One region of the Streptomyces sp. NPDC002867 genome, then DNA from elsewhere that is predicted to be linked to it. Evidence: riboswitches for the same ligand, from Rfam matches in the RefSeq annotation. Region 1 holds a riboswitch; each other region holds the start of a gene.
What was found. Region 1 has a riboswitch for cyclic di-AMP ahead of ACWD0A_RS11765 (C40 family peptidase). Riboswitches for the same ligand answer to the same signal wherever they lie in the genome.

Region 1 (7,089 bases):
ACCGTCCTGCCGCCCGCTACGTCCTGCCCGAGTTCACCGAGCGCACCAGCTCGGGCACCCGCACCCTCGACCCGTACTCGAAGCTGCTCGACGAGCGAATCGTCTTTCTCGGTACCGCCGTCGACGACACCGCCGCGAACGACGTCGTCGCCCAGCTGCTGCACCTCGAGTACGCGGCCCCCGATCAGGACATCTGCCTGTACATCAACTCCCCCGGCGGCTCCATCAGCGCCATGACCGCGATCTACGACACCCTGCAGATCATCACCTGCGACATCGCCACCACCTGCCTGGGCCAGGCCGCTTCGACAGCCGCCGTGCTGCTCGCCGCGGGCACCCCGGGCAAGCGGTCGGCGCTGCCCGGCGCACGTGTCGTGGTCCAGCAGCCCGCCGTGGAGGAGCCGTTGCGTGGCCAGCCGTCCGATCTTGAGATCCACGCCGCCGAGTTGCTGCGCCTGCGGGAGCAGCTGGCGGCCATGCTCGTGCGCCACACCGGACAGGGCGCCGAGCACATCGCGGCCGATCTGGAGCGGGACAGGATCTTCGACGCCGAGGCGGCGAAGGCATACGGCCTGGTGGACCACGTCATCGGGAGCCGCAAGGCCTCGCCGGCCGGCGCGAGGTGAGCGAAGCATGCTGCTCCCGGAGCTGCCACCGCTCCCCGGGCTGACCCGCGCGGAGGCGGAGTTGATCGACAGGTATCTCGAAGTGGTCGATCTGCTGGGGCGGATCAACCCGGCGCGGGTCACCCACACCTACGGCGCGCTGCGCGCCGCGCAGGCGCTGGTCGGGCGGGCGACCGCCCTGAAGGACGCCCTGACGCTGATGCACCTGCGCGGTGAGAACGAGGTCTACGCGGACACGCTCGCCGAGGCGCTGCGGATTCTCGACGGGGAACGCAGGGCGAACCGGGTGACCATGCCTCCGGCTTCGACGAGTTGACGGTCGATCCGCTGCTTTCCGCCAACGGGGCCGCGGTTTTCGTACCCCGTTCGGTGGAGCTTCGGCGACGTTGTTCCGTGCCGCAGGAGTTGCGCCACGCGCACCACCGATTTGGCGGAGTCGAACGGCTTCCGCGCTGGTACGACCATGATTCCGCGTCAGGCGAGGCGACCGCCAACACCCCTGTCCACCCGAACAGATCAGTCGTGATTGGCTTCACAAAAGCCGTTTCAACTCGGAAATCGGACATCCATGAGTGACGATCACTGGGACGACAAGCCCCCGCCACCTTGACGGGGCGGTCCGGGCGGACGCTGAATCCTGCCGCCGCACCGGACGACTGGTCGACAGAAGTGCATCGGCAGGAGTGGAGGACCCGAGCAGCACGGGGTGACCGGTGATCCCGGTAGGCCCCTTGGGGTGAAGCCGCTTCGGCGGCCGGGCGTCTTCGCCAGTCCGAACCCGACAGGTCACCCTTCACAGGCGGCTGACGAAGGGTTGCGCATGACTGCGCAGATGCATGTCCCGTTCCTGCTCACACGTGCGGGCGCCGTATCGGTACTGACCATCGCCGCCGTCGGCGGCACGCTCCTCGCTCCCGGCACCGCCCCCGAGGCCCACGCGATCACCAGCTACGCGAGCAAGGCACTCGAGGTCGCGGCATCGAAGAAGGGGTCGCCGTACAGATTCGGCGCCGTAGGCCCTCACCGCTTCGACTGTTCCGGGCTGACGCAGTACTCGTACAGGAAGGCCGGCAAGAAGCTGCCGCGCACCGCTCAACAGCAGTACAACCGTACGCGCCATATCTCCGCCTCCCAGCGAAAACGCGGTGACCTGGTCTTCTTCCATTCCGGCGGCTACGTCTACCACGTGGGCATCTACGCCGGCAGAGGGCGGATCTGGCATTCACCGAAGACGGGCGACGTCGTACGGCTGGCCAAGATCTGGACCAGGGGCGTCTCGTACGGCCGGGTGCGCTGACGCCCGCCTTCCGGCTGCCCGCCTTTCCGGCTCCCCGGCGGCGGCCCCGCGCCCGAGAATCGTCCGCACCCACCACGGTGCGACTAACCGGTGCCGGTCAGCGTGCCAGCGGCTGGACCAGCAGGGTCGCGCCGAGCGCGGTGAGCGCGCCGCCCGTGACTCCTTCCACGGCACGCGTGGTGCGCGGCCTGCGCAGCCACCGGCCCAGCCGGTCCACCAGGAGGGCCACCGCCGGGAACCAGATCAGCGCCAGGAGGACGACGATCGCGGCGAGCAGCAGGGTGCGCGGCAGCACCGCCGCGCCGTCGGGCACGAACTGCGGCAGCAGGCTCAGGAACAGCACCGGCGCCTTCGGGTTGAGGACGTTGGTGAGGAAGCCCTGCCGCAGGCCGCGCCCGACGCCGTGGGAGGGCGTGGCGCCGTCGGGGGCGGCGGGCCCTTCGAGCGGGCGCAGCGCGGAGCGCACGGCGCGCAGGCCCAGCCACAGCACGTAGATCCCGCCGGCGATCTGCAGCGTCCGGTAGAGCACGGGCACCGCCACCAGCACCGCGGCGAGTCCCGCCACGGCCAGCGCGGTGTGCACCAGCAACCCGCCCGCCACACCGACCGCGCAGGCGACGCCCGCGCGGCGCGAGGCGAGCGCACTGCGCACCACCACGGTGAAGTCGGCACCCGGCATGGCGACCATGCCCGCGGCGACACCGGTGAAAGCGATCAGCTGGGCGTCCATGCCCTTCAGCCTGCCGCCTCAGCACCTTCAGCGTGTATGGGGATTATCCTGGGTCAGCCAAAAGCAATGCTTAAGGGGTGCGATGTACGACCCGACCCGGCTGGCCGCCCTGGTCGCTGTCGCGGAGGCCGGTTCCATCACCCGCGCCGCGGCCCGCCTCGGCTACACCGCCCCGGCGCTCTCCCAGCAGCTGGCCAAGCTGGAGCGCGAGGCCGGAGCGCCTCTGCTCGTGCGCCACCACCGCGGGGCGCGGCTCACGGCCGGGGGTGAGCTGCTCGCGGAGCGGGCGCGCCGGGTGCTGGACGAGATGGACCGGGCGCGGCACGAGCTGGCCCGGCTGTCGGGGCTCGCGGGCGGCCGGCTGCGGGTGGCCACCTTCACCACGGTCGGCATCCACCTGCTGCCCCCGGTGCTGAGCGCCTTCCGGCGCGCCCATCCGGATGTGGAACTGACCGTCGCGGAGTACGAACCTCCGGACGGGGTCACGGCGGTGGCGCGCGGCGCCATGGATCTCGCGCTGACGCATGCCTACGAGCCCGCCGAGCCGGCGCCGCCCCCGCCGGGGGTGGTCGTGGAAACGCTGCTGGTCGAGGAGCTGGTGCTCATCACCGCTCCCGGGCACGCCCTGGCGGGCGGATCGGGGCGGCTGCCGGTGAGCGCACTCGCCGGGCAGCCGCTGATCAGCAGCGCTCCGGCGCATCCGCCGCGCAAGGGAGTGGAAGGTGCGCTGGCCGAGGCGGGGGCGACGCCCGCCGTGGTGTGCGAGTCGCCCGGTTACGCGCTGGTGTGCGCCCTGGTGACCGCGGGGATCGGGGTGGCGGTGGTGCCGGAGATGGTGGCGGCGATGTCCGCCACGCCGCTGCAGGTACGGCAGTTGGAGCCGGCGGCCTTCCGCCGGACGATCTCTGTGGCGCACCGGGGAGAGGAGTCGGGGCCGGCGGCGCAGTCGCTGCGGGCTCTCCTGCGGAGCTCGTTCGGACGGGCGGGTCAACAGGGCACTGCGGCCAGGGTGTGGTGAACCCGGGCGCGGATCAGCCCTGCACGGGTACGGTCCACGGCAGGGCGATCCACACGGTCTTGCCGCCCTCCTCGGTGGGTGTCACGGAGAGCCGCCCGCCGTACTGTGCGGTGAGACTGCGGATGATGACCATCCCCCGGCCGTTGTCCTGACGGACGGCGGCGGGCAGCCGGCGCGGCCAGCGCGGGTGGCTGTCGGTGACGCCGATGCACAGTCGCTCGTCCCGTTCGAGGCGCACGTCGACGGTGAAGGTGGGCGACTGGCCGAAGGTGTGCTGCACCGCGTTGGTCGCCAGTTCGGAGACGATCAGCCGCAGGGTGTCGACGGCGTCGGTGCCGTCCGGCAGACCCCATCCGCAGACGACATCGGTGACATATCTCCGGGCGGCGGAGACCGATGCCGGTTCGCTGGGCAGAGTGACGGATGCTTCTTGATGGTCTGCCATGGCGACGCTGTCCCTTTCCCACCGGGCCGGGATCCGACTCGTAGCGGATGACACGCGAGGACGGCCACGGATTGCGCTTCGGCGTCAGACTGCCACTTGTCGTCAGGCCGGTGCGGCAATCCACCAAGATACGTGCATACCTGTCGCTCAAAGCGGTGAAGTCTGCGACGAGAGACCGTATTTGGGGACGGACCGCACTCTCCGGACCGGCTGTTCTCAGCCCCGCGGCGCGCAGGCGATGATCGTCGCGACGGCCGTGTCGACCTGCCGGGCGGTCAGATCGGCGCGGGCGGTGAGCCGGATGCGCGAGATGCCGTCCGGCACCGACGGAGGCCGGAAGCAGCCCACGACCAGACCTGCCGTCCGGCAGTCCGCCGCCCAGCGCAGCGCCGCCTCCGGGGAGGGCGCCTGCACGGACACGACGGCCGCGTCCGGCCGCGCGGCGGTCAGTCCCGCGTCCGTGAGCCGCCGGTGCAGCTCGGCCGCTACCTCCCGTGCCCGGCCGGCGAGCTCCGGTTCGCGGCGCAGCACCCCGAGGGCGGCGAGCGCGCCGCCCGCCGCGGCCGGTGCGAGTCCGGTGTCGAAGATGAAGGTCCTGGCCGTGTTGACCAGGTGCTCGATCACCCGCGCCGGGCCCAGGACCGCGCCGCCCTGGCTGCCGAGGGACTTGGAGAGGGTGAGGGTGGCGACGACTCCGGTCGCGCCGGCCAGTCCGGCGGCGTCGAGCGCGCCCCGGCCGCCGTCGCCGAGGACGCCGAGGCCGTGGGCGTCGTCGACGAGCAGGGCCGCGCCGTGTTCGCGACAGGCTGCCGCGAGGGCGGGCAGCGGCGCGGCGTCGCCGTCGACGGAGAACACCGAGTCGCTGACGACGAGGGCGCGGCGGTCCGGGTGGGCGCCGAGGGTCTTGCGTACGGCGTCGGGGTCGGCGTGCGGGACGACCGCGGTCTCGGCGCGTGCGAGCCGGCAGCCGTCGACGATGGAGGCGTGGTTGCCCGCGTCGGACACGACGAGGGCGTCGCGTCCGCCGAGGGCGGTGACGGCGGCGAGGTTGGCCGCGTAGCCGGAGGACAGGACGAGGGCAGCCTCGAAACCGCAGAACGCGGCGAGTTCGCGTTCCAGCTCGGCGTGGAGCGCGGTGGTGCCGGTGACCAGGCGGGAGCCGGTGGCGCCCGCGCCCCAGCGTCGGGCGGCGTCGGCGGCCCCGGCGGTGACCTCGGGCCGGCGGGTCAGTCCCAGGTAGTCGTTGCTCGCCAGGTCGAGCAGGGGCGAGTCGGCGGTGCGCGGCCGGAGCGTGCGGACGAGTCCCGCGCGCTCGCGGTGGCGCGCCTCGTCGTCGATCCAGTCGAAAGGATCCTGAGTGGCCTGCGGCATGAGGGGTCCGGTCCTTTTGTAGGCAGCGCACAGACCTTAACCGCGTGCGGGCGGGGTGCGGATGTGGCCATGCACACACCTCAATCCGCCGCTGTTGTGGGGTTCCTCCTTGGCCCGGGCGGCTGCCGTGGGTAAGGATCAGCGCCATGGACCTGCTGAACACGCTGGTGGAGAAGGGGCTGCGGCGCGAGCTGCCGACCCGTGAAGAAGCGCTCGCCGTACTGGCGACCTCCGACGACGATCTGCTCGATGTGGTGGCCGCGGCCGGCAAAGTGCGCCGCCAGTGGTTCGGACGGCGGGTGAAGCTCAACTATCTGGTCAACCTGAAGTCCGGCCTGTGCCCCGAGGACTGCTCGTACTGCTCGCAGCGGCTCGGGTCGAAGGCGGAGATCCTCAAGTACACCTGGCTGAAGCCGGACGAGGCGTCCCGGGCCGCGGCCGCCGGCGTCGCGGGCGGCGCCAAGCGGGTCTGCCTGGTGGCGAGCGGGCGCGGCCCGACGGACCGGGACGTCGACCGGGTGTCGAAGACGATCGAGGCGATCAAGGAGGAGAACGAGGGCGTCGAGGTGTGCGCGTGTCTCGGTCTGCTCTCCGACGGCCAGGCCGAACGGCTCCGCGAGGCGGGCGCCGACGCGTACAACCACAACCTGAACACGTCCGAGGGGACGTACGGGGACATCACGACCACGCACACCTACGCGGACCGCGTGGACACGGTGAACAAGGCGCACGCCGCGGGCCTGTCCGCGTGCTCCGGCCTGATCGCCGGCATGGGCGAGAGCGACGAGGACCTGGTGGACGTGGTCTTCGCCCTGCGCGAGCTGGACCCGGACTCGGTGCCGGTGAACTTCCTGATCCCCTTCGAGGGCACCCCGCTCGCCAAGGAGTGGAACCTGACCCCGCAGCGGGCCCTGCGCATCCTGGCGATGGTGCGCTTCGTCTGCCCCGACGTCGAGGTGCGGCTCGCGGGCGGGCGCGAGGTCCATCTGCGCACGCTGCAGCCGCTCGCGCTGCACCTGGCCAACTCCATCTTCCTCGGCGACTACCTGACCAGCGAGGGCCAGGCGGGCAAGGCCGACCTGGAGATGATCGCCGACGCCGGCTTCGAGGTGGAGGGCACCGACACGACGACCCTGCCCGAGCACCGCGGGGCGGTCGGCGGCTGCGGTTCGGTGTGCGGCGACGGCGAGGGCTCGGGCGGCTGTCACGACGCGTCCGCTGCGGCGGAGGCGGAGGCCGCTCCGTCGGAGGCCCCCGCGGCCCGTACGGACCTGGTCGCCGTGCGCCGCCGCGGCGCCGGGACGGACCTCGCGCCCAATGCGTGAGTTCACGCCCGGCGAGCTGCGTGCCCTGGACCGCGCCCACGTCTGGCACCCGTACGGTCCGATGCCCGGCCGGGAGGAGCCGCTGGTCGTCGAGTCCGCGGCCGGGGTGCGGCTCAGGCTGGCCGAAGAGATCCACGGGCAGCGCGAGTTGATCGACGGCATGTCGTCGTGGTGGTCGGCCGTGCACGGCTACAACCACCCCGTCCTCAACGAGGCGGCGACGGCGCAGCTGGGCCGCATGAGCCATGTGATGTTCGGCGGGCTCACACACGAGCCC
Region 2 (7,089 bases), on a different contig from region 1:
GCCGACCCGACCTCGGTCAAGCACGTCGCCGCCAACAGCAAGATGGACACGCAGCTCGCCGCGCTCAGCGAGGACGCCCGCGACTTCGGGGACCGCGCCTCCCGCACCCAGGAGCGCCTCGACCTCAAGGCCCGCCAGGAGGCGGAGCGGAAGAAACGCGAGGCGGAGGCGGCACGGCGCGAGGCGCTGCGACCCAAGTTCGTGCTTCCCGTCAGGCGGGACGGACTCAGCGCCTATTACGGCCAGTCCGGCGTCAACTGGATGTCCCTGCACACCGGAATCGACTTCCCCGTCCAGTACGGCACCGAGGTGCTGGCCGCCACGGACGGCACCGTGCGCACCCAGTGGAACAGCGCCTACGGCAACATGGCGATCGTGACGGCGGCCGACGGCACGGAGACGTGGTACTGCCACCTCAGCACCACCAAGATCCGCAGCGGTTCGGTCAAGGCGGGCGACGTCATCGCCTACTCGGGCAACTCGGGCAACTCCACCGGCCCGCACCTGCACTTCGAGGTGCGCCCCGGCGGCGGTTCGGCCATCGACCCGCTGCCGTGGCTGCGCGGCCACGGCCTCGACCCGACGTAAGCGGCGGGCAGGCCACAGCGAGCATGAACGAGGCGGGGGCCGCGGCCCCCGCCTCGTTCCGGCTGTCAGAGCTTCTCGACGGGCGCGTACCGCAGCAGCAGCCGCTTCGGCTTCTCGTCCCCGAAGTCGATCGTCGCCTGCGCGTCCGAACCCGACCCCGAGACCGCGACCACGGTCCCCAGACCGAACTGGTCGTGCGTGACCCGGTCGCCCACGCGCAGCGCGATCACCGGCTTGTCGTTGGTGCGCCGCGTGGCGAAACCGGACGCGCCGCCGCGTGCACGCGACGACGACAGCGACGACGTGATGCCCGACGTCGGTCCGGCCGGCGCGGCCATGGGGCCGGTGCGCTTCCACTCCACATGCGCGCCAGGGATCTCCTCCAGGAAGCGCGACGGCGGGTTGTACGAGGGCTGGCCCCAGGCGCTGCGCATCGAGGAGCGCGTCAGGTACAGGCGCTCGCGGGCGCGGGTGATGCCGACGTACGCCAGGCGCCGCTCCTCCTCCAGCTCCTTGGTCTGGCCCAGCGCCCGCATGTGCGGGAAGACGCCGTCCTCCATGCCGGTCAGGAAGACCACGGGGAACTCGAGGCCCTTGGCGGTGTGCAGGGTCATCAGCGTGATGACACCCGTACCCTCCTCGTCCTCGTCGGGGATCTGGTCGGAGTCGGCGACGAGCGCGACCTGCTCCAGGAACTCGGCGAGCGTGCCCGCACCCTCTTCCTCACCGCGGTCCTGCTCGAACTCCAGCGCCACGGCGGCCAGTTCCTGAAGGTTCTCGATGCGCGTCTCGTCCTGCGGGTCGGTGGACGCCTGCAGTTCGGCGAGATACCCCGTGCGCTCCAGGACGGCTTCGAGCACGGTGGCCGGTCCGGCGCCGGACTCGGCGATGGTGCGCAGCTCCTCCATCAGCACGTTGAACCGCTTGACGGCGTTCGCGGAGCGGGCCGCCATGCCGTACGCCTCGTCGACGCGGCGGAGCGCCTGCGGGAAGGTGATCTTCTCCCGGAGCGCGAGGGCGTCGATCATCGCCTCGGCGCGCTCGCCGATGCCGCGCTTGGGCACGTTGAGGATGCGGCGCAGCGGGACGTTGTCCTCGGGGTTGGCGAGGACGCGCAGGTAGGCGAGGACGTCCCTGACCTCCTTGCGCTCGTAGAAGCGCACACCGCCGACGACCTTGTAGGGCAGGCCGACGCGGATGAAGATCTCCTCGAAGACACGGGACTGGGCGTTCGTCCGGTAGAAGACGGCGACGTCGCCGGCCTTCGCCTCGCCCGCGTCGGTGAGCCGGTCGATCTCGTCGGCGACGAACTGGGCCTCGTCGTGCTCGGTGTCCGCGACATAGCCGGTGATCCGGGCGCCCGCGCCCGCGTTCGTCCACAGGTTCTTCGGGCGGCGGGACTCGTTGCGCTCGATGACCGCGTTGGCGGCGGACAGGATCGTCTGGGTGGAGCGGTAGTTCTGCTCCAGGAGGATCGTCGTCGCGTCCGGGTAGTCCTCCTCGAACTGGAGGATGTTGCGGATGGTCGCGCCGCGGAACGCGTAGATCGACTGGTCGGCGTCACCGACGACGCACAGTTCGGCGGGCTCCAGGTCCTCGTACCCCTCGCCCACCAGCTCGCGCACGAGCGTGTACTGGGCGTGGTTGGTGTCCTGGTACTCGTCGACGAGGACGTGCCGGAAGCGGCGCCGGTAGTGCTCGGCGACGTCGGGGAACGCCTGGAGCAGGTGGACGGTGGTCATGATGATGTCGTCGAAGTCCAGCGCGTTGGCCTCGCGCAGCCGGGCCTGGTACATCCGGTAGGCCTCGGCGAGCGTCTTCTCGAAGCCGTCCTGCGCCTGGTCGGCGAAGGTCTCCTCGTCGATCAGCTCGTTCTTCAGATTGGAGATCTTGGCGCTGAAGGACTTCGGCGGGAACTTCTTCGGGTCCAGCTCCAGGTCGCGGCAGACCAGCGACATCAGGCGCTTGGAGTCGGCGGCGTCGTAGATCGAGAACGACGAGGTGAAGCCCAGCTTCTTCGACTCGCGGCGCAGGATGCGGACGCAGGCGCTGTGGAAGGTCATGACCCACATGGCATGGGCACGCGGGCCGACCAGGTGCTCGACGCGCTCCTTCATCTCGCCGGCGGCCTTGTTGGTGAAGGTGATCGCCAGTATCTGGCCGGGGTGCACGTGCCGGGTGGCCAGAAGGTGGGCGATGCGGTGGGTGAGCACGCGCGTCTTGCCGGAACCGGCCCCTGCGACGATGAGCAGCGGGGAGCCGGTGTGGACGACGGCGGCGCGCTGCTGCTCGTTCAGCCCCTCGAGCAGGGCGGCCGCGTCGACGGCAGGCCGGGGCGCGCCGTCGCGGTAGTACCCGTCGCGGGCCGGCGGCACGTCGTAGGCGCCCTGGAAGAGGTCGTCCGGGATCGGTTCCGGAGCCGACTCCTCGGGGGGCGGAGGGGGCTCCTCGCCGTGGGGCTGGAGGTCCGCCAGGAAGCTGTCGTCAAAGAGGCTGCTCATCGCTTATCGAGTCTAGGCGGCCGGACCGACAACCGGGCCCGCATGCCCATACGGGGTAGGTCACATTCCGTGACCGTCCCTGCCCGGCGCGCCACGCCGGTGCCGGATATGCGGCCGGCACCGAAAAAGGTCACGAAAATGTATCGGACATATCGAACATCAACCTTCACAGCCCGCACACGAGTTGGCTAGCGTGCTCGACCAGACGGCCCGCACCCCTCCCGGCGAACCGCGCCGAACGGGTCGACTCCGCCGAATTCGGGCTGCCCGGGAGGCAGTTCGGAACCGGGGACCCGAACTATGCACAACCGGGGTGAATCGGACCGCCTGTCCACGGTCCGTAGGGCATCTTCCGTTCTGCCCGAACCCGACAGCTAACCCGGTAGGCGGTCCACGGAAGAAGGAGATGCCGGCCTTGGCGTCGCATCGCAGGATCCGCAGCCGCAGCACGAAGCCCTCCCACGCCGTCGGGTTCACGACGGCCGCCCTCGCCGGCGCCGCCCTCCTGTCGACACAGAGCGCCACCGCCGCGCCCAGCGACCCCAAGCCCTCCGTCGAAGAGGTGCAGAAGAAGGTCGACGACCTCTACCGGCAGGCGGGCAGCGCCACCCAGGAGTACAACAAGGCGAAGGAGGCCACCGCCGAGAAGCGCCGCGAGGTCGACACCCTGTTCGAGGAGGCGGCCACGCGCGCGGAGAAGCTCAACGAGTCGCGTCGCGCCCTCGGCGCCTATGCCGCGGCGCAGTACCGCACCGGCGCGGTCACCCCGACCGCGGCGCTGCTGTTCGCGGACAGCCCCCAGGCGTACTTCGACCAGACGCAGCTGATGGACCGGATGACCGACCAGCAGCGGACCGCCGTCAGCGACTACGAGACCCAGCGCGCGGCCGCGGCGAAGCAGCGGGCGGAGGCGACGAAGCGGCTGGAGTCGCTGACCGACTCCCAGCAGGCCCTGCGCACCAGCAAGGAGAAGGTCCAGACGAAGCTGGCCGAGGCGCGCACTCTGCTGTCCGAGCTGACCGCCGAGGAGAAGGCCCGGCTGGCGGCGATCGAGCGCGAGAAGGAGGCGGAGGCCCGGCGCAGGGCGGAGGCGAAGGCGAAGGCCGAGGCGGAGGCCAGAGCCCGCGCCGAGGCCGAGGCGGAGCGGCAGCGCCAGGAGGGCGACCAGCCGCCCCCGGAGACGGGCACCGGGACCGGCGACGACTCGTACGCGACCAGGGCCGACGAGGTCCTCGCCTTCGCCCGCGCCCAGATCGGCAAGCCGTACGTGTGGGGGGCGACGGGCCCGTCCTCGTACGACTGCTCGGGGCTCACCCAGGCGGCCTGGAAGGCGGCGGGCGTCGATCTGCCGCGCACCACCTGGGACCAGGTGGAGGTGGGGCAGCGCGTGGCGACGGCGGACCTGCTCCCCGGCGATCTCGTCTTCTTCTACGACGACATCAGCCACGTCGGCATCTACATCGGCGACGGCAAGATGATCCACGCGCCGAAGCCGGGCGAGAACGTCCGCGAGGAGTCCATCTACTACATGCCGATCTACGGCAGCGTCCGCCCGGTCTGACCCGGTCGCTCACCCCGCGTGCCCGGACGGTCCCGCCGTCCGGGCACGCGTGTGCCGGGGGTCGGTCAGGTCCAGAGCGTCGCGATGAAGACGTTCGCGACCGTCAGACCGCCGACGGCGCCGAAGAGTGCCTTGTCGACCCGTTCCTCGTCCCGCTTGACGTAGACCAGGCCGAGGATCACCACCAGCACCGCCAGCTTGATGGCGATCTTCAGGTTGTTCACCGTCTGGTCGTCGGCCTGGTTGAGGCCCACCAGCGCGACGCCGGTGATCAGCATCGTCAGCGCACCGTGCAGCATCGCCGGGTTGAAGCGGGCCGTGCCCGCGCCCATCGCCTTCATCTGAGTCAGGAAGCCGCCCAGCAGGGAGGCGATGCCGATGATGTGCAGCGCGACGAAGACATTGATGAGTACGTCCATGGGGCGGAGCCTAATCGGCGCCATACCACCGTCCGGCGGCCGGGGGAGCCCGATCGCGGCGTTCGGTCGGCCCTGCGCCGCAATGCGGCCGGGCACCGGCGCCCGGCGCACAGAAAGCGGACATCGCCGTCCAGGTTCGGGCACTTCCCGTCGTCACCCCTCCGCCCCGGGACCGCCCGGTTTAGCGTCAGCGCCCAGGTGGCCGGCTCCCCACCGCCGTCGTGCAGCCGGACGGCTCGGCCGCCCCCGCCGAAAGATCCGGCGGCGTACCGCTCCCCTGTGCGGTACGCCGCCGGACCGCAGGTACGCAGGAAGGACGTGTACGCCCCGTGGCAGCGCACCGGAAGCCGAGGCAGCATCCGCTCACCGGGCCGGCCGCCCGCACCGCAGCCACCCTCGCGCTCGCAGGCGCGGCGACCACGACCGCGCTCGACGGCTCGGCGCACGCCGAGCCCCGTCTCACTCCCGCCCAGCTCAAGGCCCGCGTCGACCGGCTGTACCAGGAGGCCGGGGAGGCGACCGAGAAGTACAACGGAGCCAAGGAGCGGACGGCGCAGGCCCGCGGAGCGCTCGACGAGCTTCGCGACGAGGCCGCCCGCCGCACGGAGCGGCTCAACGCCTCCCGCAACGCACTCGGTTCCGTCGCCACCGCGCAGTACCGTTCCGGCGGCATCGATCCCGGCCTGCAGCTCGCGCTGACCTCGGACCCCGACGAGTACCTGGCGCGCGCCTCGCTCGCCGAGCGGGTCGGCGAGCGGCACGCGGCCGCCGTGGCCGGTGTGCACCGCCGGCTCGTGGACCTCGGCCGGCTCAGGGCCCAGGCTGGCGAGCGGACGGCCGAACTGGAGCGGCACCGCCGCGAACTGGCACGACACAAAGCCGTCGTGAAGGACAAACTGGCCGCCGCCGAACGACTGCTGGCCCGGCTGACCGCCGAGCAGCGCACCGCGTACGACGCCGGACCGGCCGACCCTGCCCGCGCCGGCCGCTCCACCACACCCCGCGGCGGGCTCAAGGCGCCGAACGGCCGGGCCGCACAGGCCGTCGCCTACGCCTACGGCACACTCGGCAAGCCGTACGTGTGGGGGGCGACCGGGCCCTCCGCGTACGACTGTTCCGGGCTCACCCAGGCCGCCTGGCGCTCGGCCGGAGTCTCGCTGCCCCGCACCACGTACACCCAGATCAACGCCGGGCAGCGCGTCTCCCGCGCCCAACTCGCCCCCGGGGACCTGGTGTTCTTCTACTCCGGCATCTCGCACGTCGGCCTGTACATCGGCGGCGGCCAGATGATCCACGCGCCGCGGCCCGGTGCGCCCGTTCGCGTCGCACCGATCGACCAGATGCCCTTCGCCGGGGCGACGCGGGTCTCGTAGCGTCCGGCGGACCGGAGCCGTCCGGGATGGCCGCGCGCGTCGCGCCCGGCGTCAGACCAGGCGCCGGGCCGTCGCCCACCGCGTGAGTTCGTGGCGGTTGGACAGCTGCAACTTCCGCAGCACCGCCGACACATGCGACTCGACCGTCTTCACCGAGATGAACAGCTGCTTGGCGATCTCCTTGTACGCGTACCCGCGCGCGATCAGCCGCAGCACCTCGCGCTCCCGCTGGGTGAGCCGGTCCAGGTCCTCGTCGACCGGCGGCGCGTCGGTCGAGGCGAACGCGTCCAGCACGAAGCCGGCGAGCCGCGGCGAGAACACCGCGTCACCGTCCTGCACCCGGAAGATCGAGTCGACCAGGTCCGCGCCGGTGATCGTCTTGGTGACATAGCCCCGGGCCCCGCCGCGGATCACGCCGATGACGTCCTCTGCGGCGTCCGACACCGACAGCGCCAGGAAGCGCACCGGGTGCTCCGCCGATGCCATCAGCGGCGCACAGCGGCGCAGCACCTCCACGCCTCCGCCACCGGGCAGGTGCACGTCCAGCAGGACGACCTCCGGCCGGGTCGCCATGATCACGGTGACCGCCTGGTCGACGTCGGCGGCCTCACCGACGACCTCGACCCCGGTGCGCTCGGTCTCCCCGA
Region 3 (7,089 bases), on a different contig from region 1:
CGACGGGGACGGCGAGCGGCGGTCCGCCGGACCGGCCGCCGCGGCCCGGAGCCGTCCAGCACGCGTGAAGGGGCAGACATGTCGATCCGCGAACACATCCGGGGGCCTCGGGACCTCACGGCGCTCACCGGGCCCGACCTCGGTCCGGCGCCCGCCATGGCAGCCCAGGACCGGCCTGCCGAGGGCCCAGGCAAGGAGAACTGAGTGATGACCGAGGCGTCCAAGGGCTTCGACCTGGCGACACTGCTGGCCCGGCGCGGGGCCGAACGCTACGAGCTGCACGCCCGTCACCTCAACCACCAGCTTCCGCGCATGCTGCACACCATCGGCTTCGACAAGATCTACGAGCGGGCCGAGGGCGCGTACTTCTGGGACGCCGACGGACACGAGTACCTGGACATGCTCGCCGGGTTCGGCGTCATGGGCCTCGGGCGTCACCATCCGGTCGTACGCAAGGCCCTGCACGACGTGCTCGACGCCTCCCTGCCGGACCTCACCCGCTTCGACTGCGCTCCGCTGCCGGGCCTGCTGGCGGAGAAGCTGCTCGCCCACACCCCGCACCTGGACCGCGTGTTCTTCGGCAACAGCGGAACGGAGGCGGTGGAGACGGCGCTGAAGTTCGCCCGGTACGCCACCGGCCGGCCGCGGATGCTCTACTGCACGCACGCCTTCCACGGGCTGACCACGGGGTCCCTCTCGGTCAACGGCGAGCCCGGATTCCGGCAGGGCTTCGAGCCGCTGCTGCCCGACTCGGCGATCGCGCCCGGTGATCTGGACGCCCTGGAACGCGAGTTGCGGAGCGGCGACGTCGCGGGTCTGATCGTCGAGCCCATCCAGGGCAAGGGGGTGCTGCCGAGCCCGCCGGGATTCCTGCGGGCCGCACAGGAGCTGCTGCACCGGCACAAGGCGCTGCTGATCGCCGACGAGGTGCAGACGGGCATCGGGCGCACCGGCGACTTCTACGCCTTCCAGTACGAGGCGGGCGTCGAGCCCGACATAATCTGCCTCGCCAAGGCCCTGTCCGGCGGCTACATCCCCATCGGGGCGACGCTCGCCAAGGACTGGATCTTCAAGAAGGTCTACTCGTCCATGGACCGGGTGCTGGCGCACTCCGCCAGCTTCGGATGCAACGCCCAGGCGATGGCCGCGGGCCTGGCCGTCCTGTCGGTGCTGGAGGACGAGCAGGTCGTGGCGAACGCCCGGGTGACGGGCGAGCTGCTGCGGGCGCGGCTCGCCGCGCTCGTGGACCGCTACGAGCTGATGCGGGAGGTCCGCGGCCGCGGCCTGATGATCGGGATCGAGTTCGGACGCCCGGAGTCGATGCGGCTGCGCAGCCGGTGGGCCATGCTGCAGGCCGCCCGGAAGGGACTGTTCGCGCAGATGGTCGTGGTCCCGTTGCTGCAGAGGCACCGGATCCTCACCCAGGTCGCCGGGGACCACATGGAAGTGATCAAGCTGATCCCGCCGCTGATCATCGGCGCGCCCGAGGTGGACCGGTTCGTGGCGGCGTTCACGGCGGTCATGGACGACGCCCACAACGGCGGCGCCCTGATGTGGGACTTCGGCAAGACACTGGTCAAGCAGGCCGTGGCCAACCGCTGAGCCGTCCCCCGGGGCTCTTTGCCCGTGAGGCAAGAAACTTGCCTCACGGGCAAGAGCCTGGCGCAATGGACACATGACCACTTCCGCCGCACCGACGGGCGAGGGAATCCACCACGTCGCGCCGCGGCTGCGCGAGCTGCGCCGCCGGCGCGGGCTGACCCTCGAGGCCGCCGCCCAGCGCGCCGGGCTGTCCCCGGCCCACCTGTCCCGGCTCGAGACCGGGAACCGTCAGCCCTCGCTGCCGATGCTTCTCGCCCTCGCCAGGATCTACGGTACGACGGTCGCCGAGGTCCTCGGCGAGCTTCCGCCCGAGCGCGAGCCGGTCATCCGGGCCGGCCGCCGTGAACCGGCGTCCGCCGACGGCTGGACGTACCACCAGGTCGGCGCTCCCGGCCGGGCCATGCAGGCCCTGCGGGTGGTCGTCCCGTACGGAGCCCAGGGCGATCTGATCAGGGTGCATCCGGGCGAGGAATGGCTGTACGTCCTCGGCGGACGGCTCCGTCTCGGCCTCGGGGACGCCGTCCACGAGCTGGCGCCCGGGGACAGCGCGCACTTCGACTCGCTCACGCCGCACCGCATCGCGGCCGCCACGCCCGAGGGCGCGGAGCTGCTCTTCATGCACACCCTGCTGCAGAGTCCCGATCCGCACCCGCACGTCTGACCCCGGAGGCTGTGATGACGCCCACATGGGACCCCCTGGACAAGCCCCTGCCGGACACGCCCGAGAACAGGCGTGAGGACCGCTTCCCGCGCGGCCTGGTCATCCGGCTGTTCGCCTACCTCGTGGCGGGGCACCTCGTCGCCGCGTTCCTCTACCTGCTGTTCCTCGTGGGCGGCCAGAACCCGTAGGCGGCCCTGACCCCGGGCTCAGCCCTCGTCGACGAGCCGTTCGCGCAGCCGCTCACGGGTCGTCGCGGAGAGCCCGAGCCCCTTCGCGAGGTACTGCTCGGTGCCGCCCCACGTCTCCTCGATGGTCTCGAACGCGGCGGACAGATAGGTGGCGCGGGCGTCGAACAGCGGGCTCAGCAGCTCCATGACCTGCGCCGACATGGCCTCGGGGGAGTCGTCGCCGCGCTTGATCTTGTAGCGGCGGTGCGGGTCGTTCGACTTCAGGTAGTCCGCCTCGATCGCCTCGCGCTCCACGCCGACGGCGAGCAGGGTCACCGCGATCGACAGGCCGGCGCGGTCCTTGCCGGCCGCGCAGTGCATCAGCGCCGGGACGCTGTCCTCGGCCAGTGCGTGCAGGACGCGGCTGTGCTCGGCGGTCCGCTCCTTGATGATCATCCGGTAGGAGGCGATCATCCGGGCGGCGCCCTTGCCGTCGGCCAGGATCGACTTCAGCTGGTCGAGGTTGCCGTCCCGGACCATCTTCCAGAACTCCGCGCCGTCGGCCGGGTCGCTCAGCGGGAGATTCACGTTCCGCACGCCCGGGAGCTCGACGTCCGGGCCTTCCAGCCGCTGGTCCGCCGCATTGCGGAAGTCGAAGATCGTGTGCAGCCCGAGGGACGCGAGGAAGGCGGCGTCGCCCTCGGTGGCGTGCGCGAGGTGCCCGCTGCGGTAGAGCCTGCCGTGCCGCACGCGCCCGCCGTCCACGGTCGGCAGTCCGCCCACGTCCCGGAAGTTTCGCACTCCGGCCAGCCGGGGTTCGGTCGACGGGGCCTGCGGCAGCTGCTGCGTCACGTGGACTCCTTCAGGCGACGGCCGTCGGCGCCGGTCGCCGACGATGGCGCGATCCGACGATACGGCACAGGTTCATCAGGCAATCATGTCGGTCGTGATGCGTTCCGTGCCCGCGGGCGTGGCGGGGGCGGCCGCCCCGGCACTGTCATGAGGGCCGGGGCCCGCGGGCGCACCCCCGCACGACGCACCCGGGCTCCGCGTGAATGGCAGGCGCCGTGATCGAAAACCGATGAGTGGGGCGGCCCGATTCCCTTTGGGTGAAAGGGGCCTGCCGTCATTCGCGTGGTGTTTCTCCGGGATGCGACTGGCTGAATTCAGGCTGACCGGAAGCGGGCGGTGAGGAGCTCCGTCGCCGGCCGCGCGGCGGCAGGGGACGAAGTCGGGCGTTGCGGACGGTGCTTGGTGCCCAAGTGCACGCTTAGGCGATTATTTGTGCCTTCTGTCCGAATTGAGCCCTTGCGGATAACGTGCCCCGTCTACGGGGGAGATGGGGTACGGCTCGTGAGCAGGATCATATTCGTGACGGAACGTGCCTGCTTTCCCCGTGTCAATTCCGTGGTCAGCAAGGGAATTGACTGTCACTCGTCCACGGAGGGTGACGAGTGGGGCGGCCCGGAAATCGCGACCGGGAAAGCCGGGGGAAATTCGCGGCTTGTTCCGCCCGGTGTACTCGCCTACGGTCACGCTCAATCCGGACGGACCGCCTAATCCTGCCGCCGACCGGACTTCGAACCCACCCACGCGTGGCAGGAGCGGGGGACCCAGGTAGTACGCCGTATCCGGAGAATCCGGACGGCTCGGGGTTAATTCGCGCAACCAGCGCGAACGGGCATCTCCAGCCCGAACCCGACAGCTCACCTCGCAGGCGCCGGAGAGGAATGCGCCATGCCCGGAAAGGGTAAGCACCGCCGTCCCAAGGCCAACCCCGTCAGCCGCGGCCTCGTCGCCGCCGGTACGGGCAGCGCCGCCATAGCCCTGCCGCTGCTCGGCGCAACCGGCGCCAACGCCGCGACCCCCGCCGCCGCTCCCCAGAAGGCCGCTCCGGCCTCGGCCGCCGCGGCCGCTCCGACCGCGGCGAAGGCTCCGAAGACGTACACCGTCGTCGCCGGCGACTACCTTGCCAAGATCGCCGACGAGCAGAACGTCCGCGGCGGCTGGAAGAAGCTCTACAACGACAACCGCCGTGCCATCGGTGCGGACCCGGCGCTGATCCACCCGGGTCTTGAACTGACCATCAACGCGAAGTCGAAGGCGAAGAAGGACCCCGGGCCGCGCTCCGAGTCCACGTCCCGGTCCTCGCGCGACGCCTCGCGTGCCGCGGCGCCCGCCCCTGCGGCTCCCGCCACAAAGGCCCCCGCCACAAAGGCCCCCGCCACAAAGGCCCCCGCCACAAAGGCTCCCGCCGAGAAGGCCGCCCCGGCGTCCTCCGGCTGGACCGCCCCCGTCGGCGGCGGTGTCTCCACGCCGTACCGCGCGTCCGGTGCCATGTGGTCCAGTGGCTACCACACCGGCGTCGACTTCATCGCCGGCAGCGGCACGAGCGTGAAGTCCGTCGGTCCGGGCACCGTCGTCTCGGCCGGCTGGAGCGGCTCGTACGGCAACGAGGTCGTCATCCAGCACGGCGACGGCACCTACTCGCAGTACGCCCACCTCTCGTCCCTGTCCGTCTCCAGCGGTCAGAGCGTTGCGGGCGGCGAGCAGATCGGTCTGTCCGGTTCCACCGGCAACTCCACCGGTCCGCACCTGCACTTCGAGATCCGTACCAGCCCGTCGTACGGCTCCGACATCGACCCGCTGGCCTACCTGCGCCAGCACGGCGTCTCCATCTGACGTACACCGGCGGCCCGTTGGGCCGCCGGCCGCGCATCCCTCGTTCCGTCCGGCGGCGGAGCGGGGGATTCCGCGTATTCCGGCTTGACGGAAACTTGACAGGTGGCATAGATCACCTCCCGTCAACCCCTCCTTACGGTCGCGTAGGTCACATCCGTAAAGGAAAGATGTGCTCCCGTGGCAGACGATTCGAGAACAGAGAACAAGGGCTCATTCGGGTCGTACGCGGCGATCGGTGACAGCTTCACCGAGGGCGTGGGAGACCCCGGCCCCGACGGGACGTACGTCGGCTGGGCGGACCGGTTCGCGGTACTGCTCGCCGACCTGACGCCGGAGCACACCTTCCGGTACGCCAACCTCGCCGTACGCGGCCGCCTCCTCGACCAGATCGTCGACGAGCAGGTCCCGAGGGCCAAGCAACTCGCCCCCGACCTGGTGACGTTCTGCGCGGGAGGCAACGACATCATCCGGCCGGGCAGCGACCCGGACGACGTGGCCGAGCGGCTCGAGCGGGCGGTCGCCGACCTCAAGAACTCGGTCGGAACGGTCATGGTGACCACCGGCTTCGACACCCGGGACGTGCCGGTCCTGCGTCATCTGCGCGGAAAGATCGCCACGTACACCGCGCACGTGCGGGCCATCGCCGACCGCCACGACTGCCCCGTCCTCGACCTGTGGTCGCTCAAATCCGTTCAGGACCGGCGTGCGTGGGACGCGGACCGACTGCACCTGTCACCCGAGGGCCACACCCGCGTCGCCCTGCGCGCCGCCCAGGTGCTCGGTCTCGACGTGCCCGCCGACCCCGACCAGCCCTGGCCGCCGCTCCCGCCGCGCGGTGCCTTCGAGGTGCGGCGCGACGACATCCAGTGGGCGCGTGAGCACCTGGTGCCGTGGATCGGCCGGCGGCTGCGGGGTGAGAGCTCCGGCGACCACGTGGAGGCCAAGCGCCCGGACCTCCTGCCGCTCTGAGCCGAGGCGGCACAGTGCCCGGGGCACGCGCCCCGGGCGCCGGCGCCCCGGCTAGCGGGACGCCGTGAGCGCCTCGCGGTCCACCCCCAGCTCGCGGGCCAGCGCCTCGTCCGTCCACTGCAGCATCGCCGCACGGGTCAGCGAACCCGCGTACGACGTCATCTGCACGGCGAGCCCGTCGAGGAACGCCGTCAGACGCCAGGCCGCGGCCGCCGGGTCCTCGCACGGGAACTCCCCGGCCTCCGCGCCCTCCGCGATCACCTCGGCCAGCGCCGCCTTCCACTGCTGGTCGAGGGCGCGGGCGACCTCGCGCAGGGTCGGATCCCGCAGGGAGGCGGCCCAGGCGTCGATCCACAGCCGCCAGCCCTTGGCCTGGCCGGTCGGGGCGTACCAGCGGACGGCCGTCCGCAGCCGGCGCAGCGCGGAGGTGCGCCGCCCGAGGATTTTGCGCAGGTGGGCCAGGTCGGCGTCGGCGGCATGCGTGAACGCCGCGGCGACCAGCTGTTCCTTGGACGAGAAGTGGTAGAGCACCAGGGCGCTGGAGACGCCGAGGGACGAGGCGACATCGGCGATCCGCACGGCCGCCACGCCCCGCTGCTCGATCTGCTCGACAGCCGCGTTCAGCAGTTCCTCACGCCGCTCCGACACTTTCAACCGAATCCTGGCCACGGCGTCACCCTACACAGCCGATCTTGGGCGGGATCCCCTTCCTGCCGAGGTGGAAGGGGTCCCGGCGGTTCGGGCTCAGGCCGCCGTTCCGGTGGTGGACCGTGCGGCGGCCGGGATCTCGCAGTGGTCCTTGAAACCCTGGCTGGTCAGGCCGAGTGCCGCATTGATGCGCGAACGCAGGTTCTCCACCGCCACCATCGCCGTCAGCTCCACGAACGCCTCCTCGCCCAGCGCCGCGAGCAGGCGCCCGGTCAGCTCGTCGGTCACCTCCGGCGGATTCGCGGTCATCGCCTCGGCGTACTCCATGACGTCCCGCTCCAGCGGGGAGTACACGTCGCT
Region 4 (7,089 bases), on a different contig from region 1:
ATGCTCCTCGCCGACCACGAACTCGGTCGAACCGCCGCCGATGTCGACGACCAGGTACGGCTTGTCCAGGTCGGTGCGGCCCGCGAGCGAGCGGGTGGCGCCGGTGAAGGAGAACTCGGCCTCCTGGTCGCCGGAGATGACCTCCGGCTCGACGCCGAGGATGTCGAGGACACCGCGGACGAAGTCGTCGCGGTTCTCGGCGTCCCGGGAGGCGGACGTGGCGACGAAGCGTACGGTCTCGGCGCCGAGCTCCTTGATGACGGCGGCGTACTCGCGGCAGGCCGCGAAGGTCCGCTCCAGCGCCTCGGGGGCGAGCCGCCCGGTGCGGTCGACGCCCTGCCCCAGCCGGACGATGATCATCCGCCGGTCGAGGTCGACCAGGCTGCCCGACTCCGGGTCGACGTCGGCCACGAGGAGCCGGATGGAGTTGGTGCCGCAGTCGATGGCGGCGACGCGGGTCACTTGTCGTCCTCCTCCGTGCCGAGGCCGGTCACGCACGGGCCCTTGCGCCACCACTCCGGCAGCATCGCGATCGCCTCGTCCCCCAGCGGGTTCACGCCGGGGCCCGCCGCGAGCGAGTGGCCGACCAGGACGTGCAGGCACTTCACCCGGTCCGGCATGCCGCCCGCGCTGGGGAAGCCCTGGAGCACCTCGATCGCGTCGCGGCGCGCGATGTAGTCCTCGTGCGCGGCGCGGTAGGCGGCGGCCAGCTCGGCATCCGTGGCCAGGCGTGCCTGCATCTCCTTCATGACGCCGTTGGCCTCCAGCGTGCCGATCGCGGACGCGGCCCGCGGGCAGGTCAGGTAGTACAGCGTGGGGAAGGGCGTCCCGTCCGGCAGACGGGGTGCGGTCTCGACGACATCCGGCTGCCCGCAGGGGCAGCGGTGCGCGATGGCGCGCAGTCCGCGCGGCGGCCGGCCGAGCTGCTGCTCGAACGCGGCGATGTCCGCGTCGGTCGGCTCGGTGTGCTCGGTGGTGGGAGGAGGGGTTTCCATGCCTGCCTTGCTGCTGTGTTCGCTACTGGGGGCTACTGGCGGTCGGCGTTGTCCACGCCGTTCCAGACGTTCGAGTACCAGGGCCGGTCCGCCGCGCTCTCGTCCTCGCGGCGCTCCTCGGCGGTCTCGGGGTCGATCACCGTGTAGCCGGTCTCGCCCGGGAGCACGTAGTGCAGGTGCTCACGGGCGAGGCGCCGGATGTACATGTCGTCCTGGAGGCGGGCCTTCTCGTCCCGGAGCTCCTCGACCTGCTCGCGGGCCTCGGCCATCCGGCGTTCCTGCTCGGCGATCTCGGCGCGCTGGGAGACGTACTGGCGCATCGGGTAGGCGAGGGCGACCACCAGGGAGCAGACGACCAGCGCGAGGAACGCGGCCCGGCCGGTGAGCCGGGAGCGGCGGGCCTGGCGACGGCTCTGCGACCGGTAGACGCGGGCGGCGGTCTGCTCGCCGAGCAGCCGCAGTCTCGTCGCGGTGGAGAACCGGTCCGGCTCCGGCCTGCGCGCCATGCTCTCTCGCCTCCCCTTTCACACGCGTACGTCCCCGGACACGGTACGGGACCGGGGCCAGGGACGTACGGAGGCGGGGGTGTCAGCCCGCGGTCAGCCCTTGAAGCGCGGGAAGGCGCTGCGGCCGGCGTACACCGCGGCGTCGTCGAGGATCTCCTCGATGCGCAGCAGCTGGTTGTACTTGGCGACGCGCTCGGAGCGGGCCGGGGCGCCGGTCTTGATCTGGCCGCAGTTGGTGGCGACGGCCAGGTCGGCGATGGTGACGTCCTCGGTCTCGCCGGAGCGGTGGGACATCATGCACTTGAAGCCGTTGCGCTGGGCGAGCTCGACGGCGTCCAGGGTCTCGGTCAGCGAACCGATCTGGTTGACCTTGACGAGCAGGGCGTTGGCGGTGCCCTCCTCGATGCCGCGGGCCAGACGCTCCGGGTTGGTGACGAACAGGTCGTCGCCGACGAGCTGGACCTTGGAGCCGAGCTTGTCGGTGATGACCTTCCAGCCGGCCCAGTCGTCCTCGAACAGCGGGTCCTCGATGGAGACCAGCGGGTAGGAGGCGACGAGCTCCTCGTAGTACTCGGTCATCTCGGCGGCCGAGCGGGCCTTGCCCTCGAACTGGTACGCGCCGTCCTTGTAGAACTCGGACGCGGCGACGTCCAGCGCGAGCGCGATGTCCTTGCCCGGGGCGTAGCCGGCCTCCTTGATGGCCTCGAGGATGAGGTCGAGGGCGGCGCGGTTGGAGTCGAGGTTCGGCGCGAAGCCGCCCTCGTCGCCGAGGCCGGTGGACAGGCCCTTGGTCTTCAGCACCTTCTTGAGGGTGTGGTAGACCTCGGTGCCCCAGCGCAGGGCCTCGGAGAAGGACTCCGCACCGATCGGCGCGATCATGAACTCCTGGATGTCCACGTTGGAGTCGGCGTGCGAGCCGCCGTTCAGGATGTTCATCATCGGAACGGGCAGCAGGTGCGCGTTCGGGCCGCCCAGGTAGCGGAAGAGCGGCAGGTCGGACGCCTCGGAGGCGGCGTGCGCGACGGCGAGGGAGACACCGAGGATGGCGTTGGCGCCGAGCGACGCCTTGTTGTCGGTGGCGTCCAGGTCGAACATCGCCTGGTCGATCAGGCGCTGCTCGGTGGCGTCGTAGCCGACGAGCTCCGGACCGATCTGCTCGATGACGGCGAGGACGGCCTTCTCGACACCCTTGCCCTGGTAACGGTTCTGGTCACCGTCGCGGAGCTCAATGGCCTCGAACGCACCGGTGGAGGCGCCGGACGGAACAGCAGCACGACCCGTGCTGCCGTCGTCGAGGCCAACCTCGACCTCGACCGTGGGGTTGCCTCGGGAGTCCAGGATTTCCCGGGCTACGACGACGTCGATGGACGGCACGAGCATCTCCTTCTGGGATGTGACGCGAGAAATGTGCAGAGGTCTGCTTGGCCTTGCGGCAAGAGCCTAACCGCCTCGGGGGCAAAGGCCGGCCGATGCCCGCCCCGTGGGACGAAAAAGGGCATGAACGCTGGGCTTGCCGGACAAAACCCCCGCAAGCTACCCGTAAGTAAGGCTCTTCGGGGCCCTTCACGACCGAACCCCGGCCCGGCGCTTACGGGGGAAGCAGCGCCGGACCGGGGTGCTCGGAATCCGTCCGCGGGCCCGCGGACGGCGGGCGGTCAGCTCAGGTGGAGCTGCTGGCCCGGGTAGATGACATCGGCGTTCTCGATGACGTCCTTGTTGAGGTCGAAGAGCTTCTTCCAGCCGCCCTTGACCTTCTCGGCCTCCGCGATCTTGCCCAGGGTGTCCCCGGCCTTGACCTTGTACTCGCCGTCGCCCTTCTTGAACGACGTGGCCGCGGCCTTCTTCGGCGCGGGGGCCTCGGCACGCTCGGAGCGGGTGGTCGGGGCCTCGGCGCGCTTCTCGGCCGGCTCGGCGGAGCCGCCGTTGTAGGGGGCGCTGGAGAGGCCCACGCCGCAGTTCGGCCAGGCGCCCTTGCCCTGGCCGGCGAGGACCTTCTCGGCTATCGCGATCTGCTGGGACTTGGAGGCCTGGTCGGCGGACGGGGCGTACGACGTGCCGCCGTAGGCCGCCCAGGTGGAGGCGGAGAACTGCAGGCCGCCGTAGTAACCGTTGCCGGTGTTGATGGACCAGTTGCCACCGGACTCGCACTGGGCGACGGCGTCCCACTCGGAGGCGGTGGCGGCGGAGGCCGAGGTGGCGCCGAGCATCGGGGCCGCGACGGCGGCACCGGCGACGCCGGCGAGCGTTGCGAGACGAACAGTCTTCGACGAGCGGCGGTGCTTGGCCTTGCCGGAACGCAGCATGGAGCTTCTCCTCACCGACGCCTGCGAGGTGAGCTGTCGGGTTCGGGCCGGAAGAGTTGCCCGGCCGCGCGTCGATGCGCGCGGCTCCACCCCCAGCCGTTCTCGGCCGTCGTGATCGACGGCCGGGACCGGCACTTACCTTGGGTCCCCCGCTCCTGCCTTCGGCGCACTGAGCGACGACTGTTCCCCCCGACCGACGGCAGGATTCGGCGTGACGGTCGACGGTGCCCGCGGTGGCGAGCGGTTCCGACCGTAAACACACCGCTCCCCGATGTCCAAAGTCGAACATCGGGGAGAAATCGCCCGAACCGCCCTCCACTTGGGAGGCGTTTGCGCAGGTCGGGCACGGCTTGGGCGAATTTGCTGGGCGATATCGGCCAGTTGCGGCAAAGAGACCCTTGTCTCACTTGCACAGAACGGACATATGCCAGCGAATCGCCGCTTGAACTACTCGCCGTTCAGGCCGAGATCGAGGCTCTGACCGGGGAGGATGAGATCGGGGTCGGCGCCCACGGTCTTCTCGTTCGCCTCATAGAGGGCACCCCACCCCCCGGGCACCTCGCGCTCGTCGGCGATGGCCCACAGAGTGTCGCCCGGCCGGACGGTGTACGTACCGTCGGACGCGCCCTCTGTCACCCCGTCACGTGCCGATGCGTCACCTCGTGAGGCATGACGACCGCTTTCGCGCTCCTTGTCCTCGATGCCCGTTTCGGCATCGTCGGGGGCGGGCTCGCCCCGGTGCCTGCCCGCGCCGGTCGCGGGGTCGGACGCCTCGGCGCCGTCCGTGCCGGCGGACGGGGCCGGGGACGCCTGCGCGTCGCCGTCCTCGGGCGTGGGCCTTGTGGAGGCGTCCGGCGCGGGGGTCTCCCGCGAACCGTCCGGCGCGTCCACGGCCGGGTCGCCGGCGCCTGCGTCACCGGAGTCGGCCGGTGCATCCGCGTCGGCGCCCGTGTCGGACCTCGTGTCGGCTCCGGCCTCCGGGCTCGCGTCCGGCAGAGGCAGGAGGTCCCCGGGGTCGACACCGGTCGAGGCGTCGTCGTTGGTCAGCCCCGCGATCGGGGCGCATGCCTGCCAGGCGTCGGGCCCCTGCGCGTCCAGCACCTTCTCCGCGACCGCGATCTGCTGCGAACGGCTCGCCAGGTCGGCGCTCGGCGCGTACGCCGTGCCGCCGAACTCCTCCCACGTCTGCTGCGACATCTGCAGCCCGCCGTAGAAGCCGTTGCCGAGGTCCGCGCTCCACATGCCGCTGCTCTCGCATTCGGCGACGCGGTCCCAGGTGGCCGCGTCGGCAGCGGAGGCGGAGCCCGCGCCGAGCAGGGGGATCGCGATGGCGGATCCGGTCACCCCCGCCGCGACGACGATGGCCGGAGCCTGACGGGGGCGGCGGTGACGTCCGTTCCCGGAGCGCATGCGGTTGCCTTTCGCGTGACTACTGGGGACTGTGCGGCCTGCTGATGCCTGCCGAGTCGACGGTGAACGTAGCCGCATTCGAACGTGAGTCACAAGTCGATGCAGCGCAGATCACGTAAAAGTCACAGACTTGACGCTGCGTCAGCTTCTGGTGGCGGTGAACTCAACGGGCAGAGTGCGCAATCCGCGCATGATGAGTCCCCCACGCCACCGCAAATCGGCCGGATCGCCCGCAAGTCGCAAGTCAGGCGTCCTCGTGAGCAGGGTCGCGATCGCCGTCTGCCCTTCAAGCCGGGCGAGCGGGGCGCCGAGGCAGTAATGGATGCCGTGCCCGTATCCCAGGTGCTGGTTGTCGCGCCGGGACAGGTCGAGCGTGTCGGGCTCGGTGAACCGCTCCGGGTCGCGGTCGGCGGCGGCGAGCACGACGAGCACGGGGTCGCCGGCGGCGATCCGCTGTCCGCCGATGTCCAGCGCCTCGGTGGCGAACCGCCAGGTCGCGAGCTCGACGGGACCGTCGTAGCGCAGGAGTTCCTCCACGCCGGTCTCCAGCAGGGCACTCTCGCCGGCCGCGAGCGAGCTCTGCAGCCGCTCGCGCTGCACGGGATTGCGCAGCAGGGCGTACACGCCGTTGCCGATGAGGTTGACCGTCGTCTCGAAGCCCGCGAAGAGAAGGATGAACGCCATCGCGGCGGCCTCGTTCTCCGTCAGGTGCTCGCCGTGGTCCGACGCCTTGATGAGCCCCGAGATGAGGTCGTCCCCCGGGTCGTTCCGCTTGCGGTGGATCAGCTCGGCCAGGTATCCCCGCATCTTCTTCACGGAGCGGGCGACACCGCCGCGCGGACCTCCGCCGTGACGGATCATCATCCCGGCCCAGTCACGGAAGTCGTCCTGGTCCTCACGGGGAACGCCCAGCATGTCGCAAATGGCGTAAATGGGCAGCGGGAAGGCGAACTCGTGGATGAGGTCGGCGCTCCCCTTTGTAGCGAAGTTGTCGATCAACCGGTCCGTCAGTTCCTGCACGCGCGGCGCGAACTCCGCCACGCGCCGCGGCGTGAACGCCTTCGACACCAGGCGGCGCAGCCGTGTGTGATCCGGCGGGTCGATGTTGAGCAGATGCGTCATCAGCTCGGCCTTGCGCTCGCCCGGGATACCCGTCCTGCCCTTGGCGTGCGCGGGCTCGTCGTGATGCGCCGGGTTCTTGGACAGCCGCTGGTCCGCGAGCGCCTGCTTCGCGTCCGCGTACCGGGTCACCAGCCATGCCTCCACCCCGGAGGGCAGCGCGGTGCGATGCACGGGCGCGTGCTCGCGCAGCCAGGCGTAGGCGGGGTACGGGTCGGTGGCGAACTCCCAGGTGAAGAGTTCGGGCGCGGTGTTGGGGTCGTTCACACCCCGACGGTATCCGGGCCGCCGTGCCCCTCCGCCGCGCGGATCGCGTCGCGGTAGGCACGGGCCGCCGCGCGCAGGGCCGCCTCCGGGTCGACGCCGTCCGCCTCGGCGCGTACGGCGAGGGCGAGCAGCTCGTAACCGATGCCCTCGCCGGCCGGGGGCGGCGCGTCCAGGCCGGCCGTACGGACCCGGGAGGCGAGCTTGGCCGCGAGGGCGAGGCCGGGCTGCCCGAGCGGCACGCCGTCGGTCACCGATGTGCGCTGCTTCTCGATCGCCTTGGTGCGCAGCCAGTGCTCCTTGACCTCCTCCGGCGTCTCGGCGGTCTCGTCCCCGAAGACGTGCGGATGCCGGTGGATCAGCTTCTCGACGATGGTGCCCGCGACGTCGTCGATCGAGAACGGCGCCTCGGCATCCTCCTCCGCGATGCGCGCGTGGAAGACGACCTGGAGCAGTACGTCACCGAGCTCCTCCCGCAGTTCGTCGCGGTCA

Region 2: another riboswitch for cyclic di-AMP. It lies ahead of ACWD0A_RS04655 (NlpC/P60 family protein); the one in region 1 lies ahead of ACWD0A_RS11765 (C40 family peptidase).
Region 3: another riboswitch for cyclic di-AMP. It lies ahead of ACWD0A_RS10910 (M23 family metallopeptidase); the one in region 1 lies ahead of ACWD0A_RS11765 (C40 family peptidase).
Region 4: another riboswitch for cyclic di-AMP. It lies ahead of ACWD0A_RS16720 (transglycosylase family protein); the one in region 1 lies ahead of ACWD0A_RS11765 (C40 family peptidase).

Annotation. Positions count from the first base shown of each region.
Region 1 covers NZ_JBSFUR010000009.1:116,574-123,662, reverse strand. Annotated here, with positions in the region: gene ACWD0A_RS11775 (ATP-dependent Clp protease proteolytic subunit) at 1-626, shown strand, start outside; gene ACWD0A_RS11770 (hypothetical protein) at 634-942, shown strand; cyclic di-AMP (ydaO/yuaA leader) riboswitch at 1,287-1,443, shown strand; gene ACWD0A_RS11765 (C40 family peptidase) at 1,447-1,923, shown strand; gene ACWD0A_RS11760 (LysE family translocator) at 2,021-2,653, opposite strand; gene ACWD0A_RS11755 (LysR family transcriptional regulator) at 2,736-3,671, shown strand; gene ACWD0A_RS11750 (ATP-binding protein) at 3,685-4,116, opposite strand; gene ACWD0A_RS11745 (8-amino-7-oxononanoate synthase) at 4,333-5,487, opposite strand; gene bioB (biotin synthase BioB) at 5,634-6,812, shown strand; gene ACWD0A_RS11735 (adenosylmethionine--8-amino-7-oxononanoate transaminase) at 6,805-7,089, shown strand, end outside.
Region 2 covers NZ_JBSFUR010000004.1:13,550-20,638, forward strand. Annotated here, with positions in the region: gene ACWD0A_RS04645 (M23 family metallopeptidase) at 1-588, shown strand, start outside; gene pcrA (DNA helicase PcrA) at 654-3,089, opposite strand; cyclic di-AMP (ydaO/yuaA leader) riboswitch at 3,330-3,493, shown strand; gene ACWD0A_RS04655 (NlpC/P60 family protein) at 3,496-4,650, shown strand; gene ACWD0A_RS04660 (hypothetical protein) at 4,716-5,069, opposite strand; gene ACWD0A_RS04665 (NlpC/P60 family protein) at 5,399-6,442, shown strand; gene ACWD0A_RS04670 (LuxR C-terminal-related transcriptional regulator) at 6,494-7,089, opposite strand, start outside.
Region 3 covers NZ_JBSFUR010000008.1:195,776-202,864, forward strand. Annotated here, with positions in the region: gene ACWD0A_RS10885 (hypothetical protein) at 79-204, shown strand; gene ACWD0A_RS10890 (aspartate aminotransferase family protein) at 208-1,602, shown strand; gene ACWD0A_RS10895 (helix-turn-helix domain-containing protein) at 1,676-2,263, shown strand; gene ACWD0A_RS10900 (DUF6126 family protein) at 2,278-2,451, shown strand; gene ACWD0A_RS10905 (tyrosine-protein phosphatase) at 2,470-3,282, opposite strand; cyclic di-AMP (ydaO/yuaA leader) riboswitch at 4,007-4,165, shown strand; gene ACWD0A_RS10910 (M23 family metallopeptidase) at 4,168-5,112, shown strand; gene ACWD0A_RS10915 (SGNH/GDSL hydrolase family protein) at 5,290-6,081, shown strand; gene ACWD0A_RS10920 (TetR/AcrR family transcriptional regulator) at 6,133-6,750, opposite strand; gene ACWD0A_RS10925 (carboxymuconolactone decarboxylase family protein) at 6,826-7,089, opposite strand, start outside.
Region 4 covers NZ_JBSFUR010000015.1:4,877-11,965, forward strand. Annotated here, with positions in the region: gene ACWD0A_RS16700 (Ppx/GppA phosphatase family protein) at 1-462, opposite strand, end outside; gene ACWD0A_RS16705 (DUF501 domain-containing protein) at 459-995, opposite strand; gene ACWD0A_RS16710 (FtsB family cell division protein) at 1,028-1,501, opposite strand; gene eno (phosphopyruvate hydratase) at 1,595-2,881, opposite strand; gene ACWD0A_RS16720 (transglycosylase family protein) at 3,157-3,804, opposite strand; cyclic di-AMP (ydaO/yuaA leader) riboswitch at 3,808-3,981, opposite strand; gene ACWD0A_RS16725 (transglycosylase family protein) at 4,252-5,214, opposite strand; gene ACWD0A_RS16730 (cytochrome P450 family protein) at 5,356-6,600, opposite strand; gene ACWD0A_RS16735 (nucleoside triphosphate pyrophosphohydrolase) at 6,597-7,089, opposite strand, start outside.